DNA from 2 places in the Polaromonas sp. P3_A5 genome. Region 2 is predicted to be linked to the other one. Evidence: predicted binding sites of a transcription regulator. Region 2 holds the regulator's gene; the other holds the start of a gene.
What was found. The regulator LexA, encoded in region 2, represses DNA repair genes until DNA is damaged. The targets are predictions, from matches to a motif close to ACTGTATNNNNATACAGT.
Positions count from the first base shown of each region.

Region 1 (4,211 bases), 720 kb from region 2:
AACACACATAAAACCCCTGGGAAGGGCCTTGCGCTAGAAGCAGGCCCAGACCTGGTTGGCGAGTGTGAACAGGAAATCCGGCCGTGTGTAGAGGGCAAACACCCCCAGCGACGCGATGATCGCAAGCGTCCACAGGCCGATTCTTTTGGCCATCTCAGGCCCCTTGGGGCACGGCCGCGCGTGCAATCGGTGATTCACGCACCGGCAGGTTCACCAGCGCGGCAAACACGCCCAATGCAATCGCGATGTACCAGACGATGTCGTAGCTGCCCGTGCGGTCATACAAATAGCCGCCCAGCCAGACGCCCAGGAAGGAGCCGATCTGATGGCTGAAGAAGATAAAGCCGCCCAGCATCGACAAGTGCTGGATGCCGAAGATCTGCGCCACGACGGCGTTGGTCGGCGGGATGGTCGACAGCCACAGCAGGCCCATCAGGCTGGCAAAGATGTAAACGCTCAAGGGGCTCAGCGGTGCCGCCAGGAACACGGCGATCACGATGGCGCGCGAGAGATAAATCGTCGCCAGGATCTTGCGTTTGGCGATTTTCTGACCCAGCGAGCCCGCAATGTAGGTGCCGAACACATTAAAGAGGCCGATCAGCGCCAGCGCATAGCTGGCCACCTGGGGAGACAGGCCCTTGTCCTTGAGGTAGCTGGGCATGTGCACGCCGATGAACACCACCTGGAAGCCGCAGACAAAGTAACCCGCCATCAGCAATTGAAAGCTCGGGTACTTGAAAGCCTCGCGCAGCGCCTGAAGAATGGTCTGCTCGCGTTTGGCAGGCTGCCCGCCGGTAAAACCGCCTTCGCGCAGGCCCAATGCCAGCGGCGCAATCAGCAGCACCGCGCCGCTCAGCACCAGCAAAGCCTCTTTCCAGCCCAGGCTGCTGATCAGCAAACCTTCGGTCGGCACCATCAGGAACTGGCCGAATGAGCCCGCCGCCGCGGCCACGCCCATGGCCCACGAGCGTTTGTCGGCCGAAATATTGCGCCCGATCACGCCGTAAATCACGGCATACGTGGTTCCGGCCTGTGCGGCGCCAATCAGCACGCCGGCTGTCAGGGTGAACAGGAAACCGGTGGGCGACAGCGCCATGCCCACCAGGCCCAGCCCGTAAAGCAGAGCACCGCCCACGATCACGCGGAAGGCGCCAAAGCGGTCGGCCGCCATGCCGGCGAAGATGCCGAACACGCCCCAGGACAGGTTTTGCACCGCCAGCGCAAAGGCAAAAGTCTCGCGCGTCCAGCCCTGCGCCTGCGTGATGGGCTGCAGCCAGAGGCCAAAGCCGTGGCGAATGCCCATGGACAGCGTGACGATGGTGGCGCCGCAGATCAGCACCTGCAGCATGGAGAGTTTTTTGGTGTCGGTGGTCATGGGCGAGTCGCCTCGAGTGGCGAAAAAAGGAAAGGCCTGAGGCGGCCGGGAGGCTCTTTGCCGACTGTAACGAAAATGGCGAAACACTGCCGGGGCCGTCCTTCGTTCCCATCCATGAATCAGGTGAGCTGTATGTTTGTACAGTGACTTTTGCGGCCCCGACTACAATTGCGGCAATTCTTTCATCTGCCATGGCTGACAAACTACCCACCGAATATTCCGAAGGCTCGATCCGCGTGCTCAAGGGCCTGGAGCCCGTCAAGCAGCGCCCGGGCATGTACACCCGCACCGACAACCCCCTGCACATCATCCAGGAGGTGCTGGACAACTCCGCCGACGAGGCCCTGGCCGGCTACGGCAAGAAGATCAAGGTGACGCTGCATACCGACGGATCGGTGAGCGTTGATGACGATGGCCGGGGCGTTCCCTTTGGCCTGCACCCGGAAGAAAAGGTGCCGGTCATCGAGATCGTCTACACCCGGCTGCACGCCGGCGGCAAGTTCGACAAGGGCAAGGGCGGCGCCTACAGCTTTTCGGGCGGCCTGCACGGCGTCGGCGTGAGCGTGACGAATGCACTGTCCAAACGCCTGGAAGTCACCTCCTACCGTGAAGGTATGGTCGCCCATCTGGTGTTCTCCGGCGGGGACGTGACCGAGAAACTGCACCTGCGCAAAAACGGCGAGGGCGACCGCAAGACCGGAACCACCGTCCGCGCCTGGCCCGATGCCAAATACTTTGAATCGGCCGCGCTGCCCATGGCTGAACTCACGCACTTGCTGCGCAGCAAGGCGGTGCTGATGCCCGGCGTCACGGTGACGCTGACCAACGAGAAAACCAAAGACGTCCAGACCTGGCTCTACAAGGGCGGCCTGCGCGACTACCTGATGCAGACCCTGACCGGCGACCCGGTGATCCCGATGTTTGAGGGCGAAGGTTTTGCCGACGCTTCGCACGAGAGTTTTGCCGAAGGCGAGGGCGCGCAGTGGTGCGTGGCCTTCACCGAAGAGGGCCAGCCGGTGCGCGAAAGCTACGTCAACCTGATTCCCACCAGCGCCGGCGGCACGCATGAAAGCGGCCTGCGCGACGGCCTCTTCAATGCCGTCAAGAGCTTTGTCGACCTGCATTCGCTGCTGCCCAAGGGGGTCAAGCTCTTGCCCGAAGACGTTTTTGCCCGTGCCAGCTATGTCCTGAGCGCCAAAGTGCTCGATCCACAGTTCCAGGGCCAGATCAAGGAACGCCTCAATTCACGCGACGCGGTACGGCTGGTGTCCAGCTTTGTTCGGCCGACGCTGGAGCTTTGGCTTAACCAGCACGTCGATTACGGCCGCAAACTGGCCGAACTGGCCATCAAGGCCGCCCAAACCCGGCAGAAAGCCGGCCAGAAGGTCGAAAAACGCAAGGGCTCAGGTGTCGCCGTGCTGCCCGGCAAGCTGACCGACTGCGAAAGCCGGGATTTGGCGCACAACGAAGTCTTCCTGGTCGAAGGCGATTCGGCCGGCGGCAGCGCCAAGATGGGCCGCGACAAGGAAAGCCAGGCCATCCTGCCGCTGCGCGGCAAGGTGCTCAATACCTGGGAGGTCGAGCGCGACCGCCTGTTTGCCAACACCGAAATCCACGACATCGCGGTCGCCATCGGCGTCGATCCGCACGGCCCCAATGACACGCCCGACCTGAGCGGCCTGCGCTACGGCAAGGTCTGCATCCTGAGCGACGCCGATGTGGACGGCTCGCACATCCAGGTGCTGCTTTTGACCCTCTTTTTCCGCCACTTCCCCAAATTGATCGAATCGGGTAATGTGTATGTCGCCCGGCCGCCGCTGTTCCGGGTGGACGCGCCGGCCCGCGGCAAAAAGCCGGCATCCAAGGTGTATGCCCTGGACGAAGGCGAGCTGATTGCCATTTTGGACAAGTTACGCAAGGATGGCGTGAAGGAAGGCGCCTGGAGCATCAGCCGCTTCAAGGGCCTGGGCGAGATGAGCGCGGAACAATTATGGGAAACCACACTCAATCCTGACACCCGCCGCCTGTTGCCCGTGCAATTGGGCAACCAGGATTTTCTGCAAACCGAGACGCTCATCACCAAGCTGATGGGCAAAGGCGAGGCCGCAGCGCGCCGCGAACTGATGGAGTTGCACGGAGACAGCGTCGAGGTGGACGTTTGAGGCTTCTCCTGTCGTTTGCGCGTGTGATGGGCATCGTGGTACTGGTGCTTGCCGCATTCTGGGCGACGGTGGCACTTGCGCGCCATGAATTCATGGCCTCCGGCTTTGCTTTCGCTCTTGCCGCAGGTGGTTTGTGTTTGTCGATTTTTTCAGAGAAGGCCATCGCCAGAAAGAAGCAGCAGGCGGAGAAGGAGGTCACGTTGGAGGCGCTGCTGTTTAGCGACAGTGCGCTGGACGTGCCATTTCGCTGGTTTCGCTGGCTCTGTTTTGTCGTTGCGCTGTTGCTGATTTTTGGGGTAACGGGTTTGCTGGCAAGGGCGACCTGGCAGGAAGGGAAGTTGGTTCCCGTGGCCTTGCTGAGCAGTTTTGCTGTTCTATTGTTTGTGTACATTGGCAGTTTGTTTGTTTCAGGTTATGCCGCATGGCAATCCGGCAGCGCGTTGAAGGCGGATTTGCTGGGCCTGAGGCTCTGCGGCTTGCCCGCTATCGCCTGGAAGCATATTCGCGGTATCGACCTTAAGCAGTTTGAAGTCAAGGGGCAAAAGAAAGCCATCTTGATGTTGGCGCTTGATCCGGCGACGTTCAACGAGCTGAAATCTGCCTTGGTGCCGAGGTCGCTTCATTGGACGGGTCCCAAATTAAGGGAGAAGCCTGCGGTAGTAGAGTTTGGTTGC
Region 1 is NZ_JBFUGF010000001.1:2,744,757-2,748,967, reverse strand. It holds gene AC1DU8_RS13005 (MFS transporter) at 155-1,375, opposite strand; gene AC1DU8_RS13000 (DNA topoisomerase IV subunit B) at 1,567-3,537, shown strand; gene AC1DU8_RS12995 (hypothetical protein) at 3,534-4,211, shown strand, end outside.
Region 1: the regulator LexA is predicted to act here: its motif matches at 1,503-1,520, upstream of AC1DU8_RS13000 (DNA topoisomerase IV subunit B).

Region 2 (4,211 bases):
TGACGATATTGGTGGGCGTGCCCTTGATGAAGTTGACGACGTTGTCAAACGCCGCGCCAAAGTACAGCTCATAGCTGTCCTGTTCAACATAGCCAATATGCGGCGTGCAAATGCAGTTTTCCAGGCGGAGCAGCGCATGGCCTTGCAGGATGGGCTCCGACTCAAAAACATCGATGGCCGCCAGGCCGGGCCGCCCGCGATTGAGGGAGGCGATCAATGCTTCCGGCTCGATCAGCTCCGCCCTTGATGTATTCACCAGCAGGGACGTGGTTTTCATGCGCGACAGGTCTTCCAGCGTGACGATACCGCGTGTCTCTGCGTTGAGTCGCAGGTGAAGGCTCAGTACATCGCTTTGCTCAAAGAATTCGGCTTTGCTGGCCGCGACTTCAAAGCCATCGGCCTGTGCCCGCTCCAGTGATGCGTCGCGGCCCCAAATGACGACACGCATACCGAAGGCCCTGCCGTAGCCAGCCACAATTTGCCCGATCTTCCCGTAGCTCCATACCCCCAATGTCTTGCCCTTGAGGACGGAGCCAATGCCGAAGTTGGGTGGCATCGAAGCTGACTTGAGCCCTGCCTGCTGCCAGGCGCCATGCTTCAAGTGGGCTACATAGTGCGGAATGCGGCGCATGGCGGTCATCACCAGTGCCCAGGTCAGCTCCGCGGGTGCCGTAGGAGACCCAATGCCCTCGGCAACCGCGATGCCGCGTTCTGTGCAAGCCGCGACATCTATATGGCTTCCGACACGGCCTGTCTGGGCAATCAGCTTGAGTTTGGGCAGCTTTTCAATAACTTGCCGGTTGAGCTGGGTTCTCTCCCGGATCAGGACGATGACATCGGCATCCTTGAGGCGGACGGACAGCTGGCCGATGCCTTTAACGGTGTTGGTATAGACCTTGGCGGGGTAGGCCTCCAGCTTGGCTGCGCAGTTCAGTTTCCGCACCGCGTCCTGATAGTCGTCGAGGATCACAATATTCATGCCGATATTGTGCCTGCAAGATTTTTCTTCCTTGCCGCCGGGGTCACTTCCGACTGGGGATTTTGTATCTCAAGGAAACGCACTAGACGGCGCCGCAAAGCGCATAGGCCCGGGCTGAACTTCTGGTGGGAAGCTTGCCGTACCAGTTATCTCAAAGAGGTTTCTCGCTGGCTCATGCGCTCAAGTTCCGCGCAGACGTCGGCCATGCGGCCGGATATCACCATGCGGCCAGCGCACGCTGGGCCGACATTGGAGTCAAACTCACGGACAACTCGCAGCCGGCTGGGTCGGGACGCCTTGACAGAGCGTTGGACGGCAAGAGTACCAGTGGCGCGGGCAGACGGGCCGCGCATTGCCGCGAAATCGCCGGAAGCAAAGGGTAGCGCAAGCTGGTGAGATCTGGGCTGCGCGCCGGCTGGCGCGGAAAAACGGCTTGCCCCAGCCATACCCTGCGCCGGCAAAAACAATGACACCAATGCCTGCACGGGTGCCAGCAGGACTGACGACATTGGTGTATGTGAAAAACTGATGATTCCCATGATGAACTCCTGTATGAGAGAGGTTTACACAGGCAGGATTGCAAACTGGCAAATTGCCAGGAAGGCCCCGGCACCAGGGTGTTGGCCATCACAACGGCCAAACGCCCGCCACCTGGTGCGTGGCCAGGTGAACTGCCTACATCAGCATCGTGTTGCGAATGAGGCCGACGGCCAGGCCTTCCAGTTCGAAAGGCTCGCCGGGCTCGACCACAATGGTTTTAAAGTCCGGGTTTTCGGGCAGAAGTTCGATCAGGTGCTTGTTGCGGCGAAAGCGCTTGACGGTCACTTCATCACCCAGCCGGGCCACGACAATTTGACCATTCTTGGCTTCCTTTGATTGCTTGACGGCCAGCAGGTCGCCATCCATGATGCCTGCGTCCCGCATGCTCATGCCGCGAACCTTGAGCAGGTAGTCGGGCTGGCGCTGAAACAGGCTGCTTTCAAAATAATAGGTTTGCTCGACATGTTCCTGCGCGAGAATCGGGCTGCCAGCAGCAACCCGCCCCACCAGAGGTAGGGCGAGTTGGGCCAGGCTTTGCAACGGCAGGGAAAACTGTTTGATTCTGGATTCGTTCAGGCTGCGAAGGGCGTCATTGCGCAAACGTATGCCGCGTGAAGTCCCGCTGACCAGCTCGATGACGCCTTTGCGGGCCAGTGCCTGCAAGTGCTCCTCGGCGGCGTTGGCAGAGCGAAAGCCAAGCTCAGCGGCGATTTCAGCACGGGTGGGCGGGGCGCCCGTGCGCGCGATGGCGCTCTGGATCAATTCCAGAATTTGCTGCTGGCGCGCAGTGAGCTTGGGAGCCTCAGAGGGAAAATGCGGAAAGTTATCGAGTGTGCTCATCACTGTTGCTCCTTGAATCACAACTTCAGCCCGCTTGCGTATTGCCTGTTGGCTTTGGGTACGCACGTTGCTGTAGCTGTTTTAATATCCAGTAACTGTATTTTCATCCAGTTTTTAAAAGATTGCAAGTTTACGTTTTATGTATCCTCAAAATATTGTGATTCTGGGCACTGGCGGCACGATTGCCGGGCAGGCTGCGAGTGCGTCGGACAACATCGGCTATACCGCCGCCCAGGTGGGCGTTGAGCAGCTGGTCGTGGCGGTCCCGTCCTTGGCAAGGTACGGCCCCTTGATGACCGAGCAGGTCGCGCAGGTCGACAGTAAGGACATGAGCTTCGAGGTATGGATGCAGCTGGCCAGTCGGGTCAATTACTTTCTGGCCCAGCCGGACGTGCAGGGCATTGTTATCACGCACGGAACGGACACGCTGGAAGAGACGGCATATTTCCTTCATGCGGTGTGCCGCCCCGATAAACCTGTGGTGCTGACCTGCGCCATGCGGCCCGCGACGGCGCTGGTGCCTGACGGCCCCCAGAACATGCTGGATGCCATGGCGGCGGCGCGTCATGCGGGGGCGAGGGGTGTGGTTGCGGTGTGCGCCGGAACCATCCACAGCGCGCTGGACGTGCAGAAAGTGCATACCTACAAGGTTGACGCCTTTGACTCTGGTGATGCGGGGCCGATTGGCTATGTGGAGGAAGGATTCCTCAGGTTAATGCGAAATTGGCCTGAAACCCATGTAGAACGAGCGCAAGCAGCTATTAAAATAATAGCGAACTCCGTGGTTCCGGTCCAGTGGCCGCACGTTGAGATCGTCATGAACCATGCCGGCGCCAGTGGTGCGGTCGTGGACGCGTTGCTGGCGCAGGGTGTTCAGGGGCTTGTAGTTGCCGCCACGGGTAATGGCACCTTGCACCATGCGCTGGAGGCGGCCTTGCTTCGCGCGCGGTCTGCGGGGGTGCGGGTCGTCCGGTCGACAAGGTGCCTCAATGGTCGTGTCTTGCCCACACCCGGGGATCTGTTTTCTGATTCGCAGGGGCTGAGCCCCGTGAAGGCGAGAATAGCGATGATGCTCGAGCTGTTGGCGCAAAGCTGAACCCTGCCTTCCGATTTCAGTCTGCCGGGAACTGGAATGAAAAAAGCCGTCAGACTGACGGCTTTGGGGTGCAGATGGACTCGCTGGAGGCTCGATTCAGCCCGCCAGCGCTTTGAACGCGCGGGCGGTGATCTCGTCAACACCGCCCATGCCGCTGATGGCACGGTATTTTGGGGCCAGTTCAGGCTCTGACTTTGCCCAGCTGGAGTAGTACTCAACCAGCGGACGGGTCTGCGCGCTGTAAACCTCCAGGCGCTTGCGGACGGTTTCTTCCTTGTCGTCATCGCGCTGGATCAGCGGCTCGCCGGTCACATCGTCTTTGCCTTCGACCTTGGGCGGATTGAACTTGACGTGATAGGTGCGGCCTGAGGCGGGGTGCGAACGGCGTCCGCTCATGCGCTCGATGATGGCGTCGAATGGTACGTCGATTTCAAGAACGTAATCCAGCTTGACGCCGGCAGACTTCATGGCGTCGGCCTGCGGAATGGTGCGGGGAAAGCCGTCAAACAGAAAGCCCTTGGCGCAGTCGGGCTGGGCAATGCGCTCTTTGACTAAATTGATGATCAGGTCGTCGCTGACCAGTGCACCCGAGTCCATGATTTTTTTGGCTTCAATGCCCAGCTGCGTGCCGGCTTTGACGGCCGCACGAAGCATGTCGCCGGTGGAAATCTGGGGAATGCCGTACTTCTGGCAGATGAAGGTCGCTTGCGTCCCTTTGCCCGCGCCAGGCGCGCCCAACAAAATCAGTCTCATGGA
Region 2 is NZ_JBFUGF010000001.1:2,022,396-2,026,606, forward strand. It holds gene AC1DU8_RS09575 (D-2-hydroxyacid dehydrogenase family protein) at 1-979, opposite strand, end outside; gene AC1DU8_RS09580 (hypothetical protein) at 1,126-1,518, opposite strand; gene lexA (transcriptional repressor LexA) at 1,655-2,359, opposite strand; gene AC1DU8_RS09590 (asparaginase) at 2,499-3,455, shown strand; gene adk (adenylate kinase) at 3,552-4,208, opposite strand.